2 linked regions of the Chroococcidiopsis sp. TS-821 genome follow. The protein of the gene in region 2 interacts with the protein of the main gene of each other region in a pairwise test. Links are inferred from orthologs where the notes say so. Each region holds a gene or a part of one and is shown on either strand. Other genes may lie near its edges.

Region 1 (3,146 bases), on a different replicon or contig from region 2:
GAGCGGATCGCTCGCGTCGAAATTCCACAAACTCCCGCCGTGAAAATCCGCAAAGACGGTAGTAGACAGCATACCGAAGAAAAAGTGTTTCCTGGCTACGTACTCGTCAAGATGGCAATGGACGATGACACTTGGCAGGTCGTCAAGAATACACCTCACGTCATTAACTTTGTCGGCGCGGAACAAAGAAAAGGCACGGGAAAAGGACGCGGTCACGTTAAACCAGTGGCGCTCAGTCATGCCGAAGTCGAACGGATATTTAAACAGACAACCGAGCAAGAGCCAGTCGTCAAAATTGACATGGCAGCTGGCGATAAAATTGTAGTGCTTTCGGGTCCGTTTAAAGACTTTGAGGGTGAAGTGGTCGAGGTCAGTCCAGAACGAAGTAAGCTGAAAGCGCTACTCTCCATTTTTGGACGCGACACGCCAGTAGAATTGGAGTTTAATCAGGTTCAGAAACAAGGCTAAATTAGAGATGGCAAAAAAAGTTGTTGCGGTCATTAAGCTGGCTCTGACCGCAGGAAAAGCAAACCCAGCACCTCCAGTGGGTCCAGCGCTTGGTCAGCATGGCGTCAATATTATGATGTTCTGCAAAGAATACAATGCCAGAACCGCAGACCAAGCCGGAATGGTTATCCCAGTCGAAATTTCGGTTTATGAAGACCGCAGTTTCACCTTTGTACTCAAGACACCACCAGCTTCAGTGTTAATTAGCAAAGCGGCTGGTATTGAGCGAGGTTCGAACGAACCAAACAAAAAGAAAGTTGGTAAGATTAGCCGCGCGCAATTGCAAGAAATTGCTCAAACAAAAATGCCAGACCTCAACGCAAATGATCTAGAGGCAGCAATGAAGATTGTTGCTGGCACTGCCCGCAATATGGGTGTGACGATAGTAGATTGATTGCTAAAATTATTTTCTAGCGCATTGAATTTTAAGCTCTAATGTACACATATAGCGGGGGAGAAGTATAACTTCGTTAGTTGACCCCAAGGGAGAAAAAATGGCGAAAAAAGAATCTCGCCGGATGCAAGAACTACGGAAAAAAGTTGAAGATAGACCTTATCAACCGATAGAAGCGCTGAGCTTGTTAAAAGAAACTGCGACCGCAAAATTTCCCGAAGCCGCAGAAGCTCATATTCGTCTAGGAATTGATCCTAAATATACTGACCAGCAACTACGGACAACAGTAACGCTACCAAAAGGTACTGGGCAAGTTGTACGAGTAGCAGTGATTGCACGCGGGGAAAAAGTCAATGAAGCAACTAGTGCGGGTGCGGATGTCGTCGGTTCTGAAGAACTAATCGATGAAATCCAACAAGGTCGCATGGACTTCGATCGGTTAATTGCAACGCCCGACATGATGCCGCAGGTGGCAAAACTTGGAAGACTGCTAGGTCCACGCGGCTTGATGCCTTCACCTAAAGGTGGAACGGTGACATTTGACGTGACGCAAGCGATCGCCGATTTCAAAGCAGGTAAATTAGAGTTTCGTGCCGATCGCACAGGAATTGTTCATGTTATGTTTGGTAAGGCATCCTTCTCACCAGAAGACTTATTGGTGAATCTTAAGGCTTTGCAGGAGACTATTGACCGCAATCGTCCTTCAGGTGCCAAAGGTCGTTACTGGCGGACAATGTTCGTGTCAGCAACAATGGGACCATCAATTCAAGTTGATATTAATGCCCTACGCGACATGAAATCTGAAGCTGCTTAGAGAGAGGTTAGAGAATGTTGATGTACTTAAATCTCTGAACTCTGACCCTTTCAAATCAAATAGATAAAGCCAGAGACAGCAGGAGCTTGCATAGCTTAATACCCTGCCGAGGTTTGTAACTCAATTGCTTAAATGTCACTTGTGCGAACCAAGTGGCATGGCGGTAGAGGTATAACCTGCTTAACCCTGGCTGATAAAGCTGGGGTTTTTGCTTTGAGTATTAGGCTACGCACAAGTTTAAGGAGGTGAGACAAAGATGGGTAGAACGCTAGAAAACAAGCAAGCAATTGTCGCTGAACTAAAAGAAAGTTTAAGTCAGTCGCAGCTAGCGCTTGTCATAGATTACCAAGGACTCACTGTTGCCGAGATTACCGATCTCCGTCGGCGACTGCGTCCTACAGGCACAACGTGCAAAGTAACCAAAAATACCTTCATGGGTATTGCGATTGATGGTCAGGAAAACTGGCAGCCAATGTCAGAATTTCTCCAGGGTTCTTCTGCCTTTTTATTAGTCAAAGAGGACATTAGTGGAGCCATCAAGGCTTACCAAGACTTCCAAAAAGCCAGCAAAAAAACGCAACTGCGTGGCGGCGTCATGGAAGGTCGGATACTCAAAGAGCCTGATATTAAAGCACTTGCAGACCTGCCATCCAAAGAACAACTGATTGCTCAAATTGCTGGAGCAATCAATGCTTTAGCAACCAAGATTGCTGTGGGAATCAACGAAGTTCCTGCTTCGCTGGGTCGCAGTATTCAAGCAATCTCAGAAAAAGACAAAAACAATGATGCCCAAAGCGATGCTGCATAGCTCGCTAAAACTGAATTGTATTTTTGTGAAAACAATTAAACATTACAGGAGTTAATCAATGTCTGCTGCAACTGACCAAATTCTAGAACAACTTAAGTCTTTAACTTTGCTAGAGGCTGCTGAGTTAGTCAAGCAAATCGAAGAAGCCTTTGGCGTTAGTGCTGCTGCACCTGCGGGTGGTATGATGATGATGGCTGCGCCTGGCGCCGCTGCTGCTGCACCTGCAGAGGAAGTCGAAGAACAAACTGAGTTTGACGTCATTCTGGATGAAGTACCTGCGGATAAGAAGATTGCAGTTCTTAAAGTCGTACGTACGTTGACCGGTTTAGGTCTAAAAGAAGCTAAAGACTTGGTAGAGTCTACACCCAAGCCTATCAAAGAAGCTGTAGCTAAAGAGGCGGCTGAAGACGCGAAGAAGCAGCTGGAAGAAGCTGGTGCGAAAGTCACTGTCAAGTAATTAAGCCGATCGGCTCTCGCCCTCTCTCAATCTCCCCCAACGCTGGGGGAGAACACTGCGATCGCAGATGCTCTACGCTTGCCGTTGGAGCTATTCAGACAAAGTGTGTCGCGCACGCTATGAGTAACATTTTATGAATAAGTCTACGGCGGGCTCCCTTGCGGGT
Region 2 (3,267 bases):
TAGTCCTAATTGAGTTATTTCCCTTGCGATTCCAAGCGCTGCACTTTGAAGCATATTGTTTACCTCATCAAAAAATCGACGCACCCAACGTACAGATATAGCGTCGCTAGCATATTAGTAGTATGCAGATTTATAGATTGCCAAAATTCAATAATTAAATCATCTCTCTCAAGTTTGACAATATAAAAGTTGTATCTACAAACTTAGATAGAATTAGAAATGATCGGAAGTATTAATAAATTGTTTAATCTAGAAACTCTGGTCAAAAATTCTCAAAGATTCGATAAGAAATACAGCTTAATATTCAAAACCTTTAATAATAACTAACTGTTAGTAATAGTTTAGCTCTTGCTCAACTGTTTCTTTATTAATTTAAGTATTTAGAGATTTTTGTTAATTCACTAATAATATAACTACAGTTTTAAATTTTAATTAATTTTAAGTTAAGTTAAGATATGTTGTGGCGAAGGTCATTATAGTTAAGTAGTACAAAAGTTCGATTCTGTTACGACGTGATTAGCCATAAGCGAATAGCGACTTAAACTAGACGCTTATGGTTCTAACTTAGTTAGCAGTTTTTACCTATTCACTAGCCTTGGCGAGCACCTAAAAGGTATCGTGGCTGGCGATCGCATTCTTAATTTTATCCAAGACATCATCCACCGGCATCACTCCTAACTCACCCGCAGCCCGCGTGCGAATACTCAAGCTATTTGCTTCAACTTCCTTCGCACCGACAACCGCCATAACAGGAATTTTTTCTTTTTCAGCATTGCGAATCAGTTTCCCAAGGCGTTCATTACTTTTATCGGCTTCCGCGCGAATACCCGCAGCGCGCATTTTCGCTGCGACAGCAATCGCGAAGTCGCGTTGTGCTTCGCCAACTGGTAATAACCGCACTTGCACTGGTGCTAACCACAGTGGAAAATCTCCTGCGTACTCTTCAATCAAAATTCCGATTAATCGTTCCAACGAACCGAAAGGCGCGCGATGGATCATCACTGGGCGCTTGCGCGTACCATCTTCAGCGACGTACTCTAAATCAAAGCGTTCGGGCAAGTTGTAATCAACTTGTACTGTACCAAGTTGCCATTCACGTTCTAGCGCGTCTTTGACAATAAAATCAAGCTTAGGACCATAAAATGCAGCTTCTCCCACGCCTTCAAAATGATCCATTCCTAAGGTTTCTACCGCGCGGCGAATTGCATTTTCAGCTTTGTTCCACGCATCATCAGAACCAATGTATTTATCTGAATTTGGATCGCGAAAACTCAGTCGGGCTTTAAAGTTTTGGTCGAGTCGTAAGCTCTTAATTACCGATAAAATGAGATCGACCACATTGAGAAATTCGCTATCTAACTGTTCTGGCGTGACAAACAAGTGCGCGTCATCTTGCGTAAAACCGCGTACCCGCGTTAGCCCGCCGAGTTCACCTGATTGTTCGTAGCGATACACTGTACCAAATTCTGCTAGACGCATAGGTAGTTCGCGGTACGAACGTAACTCGCTTTTATATATTTGGATGTGGAAGGGACAGTTCATGGCTTTTAACACAAAGCCTTCTTCTTCCTTCTCACCCATCATCGGAAACAGATCGTCTTTGTATTTTTGCCAGTGACCTGATATTTTAAACAGTTCTACCCGCCCAATGTGTGGCGTGACAACAGGTTGATAGCCTCGGTTGATTTGTTCTTGTTTGAGAAAGTCTTCTAAAACACTGCGTAGAATTGTTCCCTTAGGCGTCCACAATGGTAAACCAGGACCAACTTCATCGCTAAAAACGAAGAGTCCCAATTCTTTCCCTAACTTACGATGATCGCGTCGTAGTGCTTCTTCCTTACGGCGTTTGTACTCAGCAAGTTGTTCTGGAGTTTCCCACGCTGTAGCATAAATCCGTTGTAACTGTGCTTTGGTTTCGTCGCCGCGCCAGTATGCTCCAGCAACGCTTTCTAGTTCAATTGCTTTGGGGTTGAGTTCGCTCGTATTTTCAACGTGGGGACCTGCGCACAAATCCCACCACTCGTCTCCTAGGTGATATATCGTAATTGGTTCTTGCTTGATATCTGCAAGAATTTCTAATTTATACGGTTCGTTAATTGCTTTAATTCTACGTTCAGCTTCTTCGCGGCTGACTTCTTCGCGAATGACAGGCAATTTGCGATTGATGATTTTTACCATCTCTTTTTGGATGGCTTTTAAGTCTTTTTCGGTAAATGGTTCTGGATTGTCAAAGTCATAATAAAATCCATTTTCGATCCAAGGACCGATCGTCACTTGCGCCTTAGGAAACAACTTCTGTACTGCCATCGCCATGACGTGAGACGCAGTATGGCGGATTTTTTTTAAAGTCTCCGATTCACTCGTACGCGGCAATTGTACCTGAGGTTGCTGCTGTGCGGGAGATTGAGGGGCAGATATTTGTTGAACCATTGGCGGTAACTAACTTAAGCGATCGCAATTATCACTGCTTCTATCTTATCGGTACTTCTTTGCATCTCGCAGCAATTTGGGAATTAAGGTTTCGCCAACTGGGGGTTGTTGGGTAGATCGGCTAGAGAGAACAGTAGCATTTTCGTCTTTCCCGCTAGCCACTAGCCACTTTCTCTTCCAAATTACATCTGTTGGCGTAATGTGAACAATTGTAAATAAAGTTAAGATTAAGAAATAGGAGAGTAATTTAAGGTTTGCTTTATGCTTAACTCCAATCTACCGGAGCCTGAATTGCTCAAAACGATATTGCAACCCCTACTTGAGGATTTTCAGTATTGGTTTGAGCGATCGCGTCACCTTCTAGAAACCGAAAAAATTAGTTTTTTGGATAAGCAGCAACAGTCTGACTTGCTTGAGCGCGTTAAGCAAGCACAGCAGGAGGTAAACTCAGCTCAAATGTTGTTTCAAGTAACAGGGGGACAAGTTGGTATAGATATGGCAGCAATTATGCCTTGGCATCATTTGTTAACAGAATGCTGGAAAGTCGGGATGCGGTTCCGCTCGATGCAATCGCCTCAAAGTGAAGGAATATAATAATAAGCCTGAGAATTTCTGCGATACTCATTTTAAATAACGGTTGATCGGCTAGAATTTTTCCCTGCACAATCAACCTTTTAGACAATCAAACCAAGATAAATTTGCTGGCTGCCTTGGAGAATAATGCAATGTTACACCTGCTTTACATTTTAGCTTTTACAATTCTTGCCTTAATTGCTGTCAGTAATTTAATTCGCAATCTACTGATGTTCAGTCGGGAACGCGACAAAGCTTATCCGG

The links.
Region 1: the proteins of thrS (region 2) and rplA interact in binary tests that used the Escherichia coli proteins (3 or more experiments, as listed by UniProt). The link is inferred for Chroococcidiopsis sp. TS-821 from one-to-one orthologs.

Annotation. Positions count from the first base shown.
Region 1 is NZ_MVDI01000008.1:159,380-162,525, reverse strand. The notes cover bases 41-2,858. They hold rplA (50S ribosomal protein L1), read left to right. Parts: upstream 41-1,001; coding sequence 1,002-1,715; downstream 1,716-2,858. Other genes in these bases: rplL (50S ribosomal protein L7/L12), read left to right, coding at 2,582-2,858; rplJ (50S ribosomal protein L10), read left to right, coding at 1,972-2,523; rplK (50S ribosomal protein L11), read left to right, coding at 476-901; nusG (transcription termination/antitermination protein NusG), read left to right, coding at 41-468. In the rest of the region: more of nusG, read left to right, coding at 1-40; more of rplL, read left to right, coding at 2,859-2,980. UniProt on the Escherichia coli protein: One of the primary rRNA binding proteins, it binds very close to the 3'-end of the 23S rRNA. Forms part of the L1 stalk. It is often not seen in high-resolution crystal structures, but can be seen in cryo_EM and 3D reconstruction models.
Region 2 is NZ_MVDI01000001.1:1,399,698-1,402,964, forward strand. What follows is about bases 19-2,957. They hold thrS (threonine--tRNA ligase), read right to left. Parts: upstream 2,431-2,957; coding sequence 607-2,430; downstream 19-606. Other genes in these bases: B1A85_RS06355 (hypothetical protein), read right to left, coding at 19-54; B1A85_RS06365 (DUF2605 domain-containing protein), read left to right, coding at 2,692-2,957. Outside these bases: more of B1A85_RS06355, read right to left, coding at 1-18; more of B1A85_RS06365, read left to right, coding at 2,958-3,024; B1A85_RS06370 (DUF2973 domain-containing protein), read left to right, coding at 3,156-3,267. UniProt on the Escherichia coli protein: Catalyzes the attachment of threonine to tRNA(Thr) in a two-step reaction: L-threonine is first activated by ATP to form Thr-AMP and then transferred to the acceptor end of tRNA(Thr). The rate-limiting step is amino acid activation in the presence of tRNA.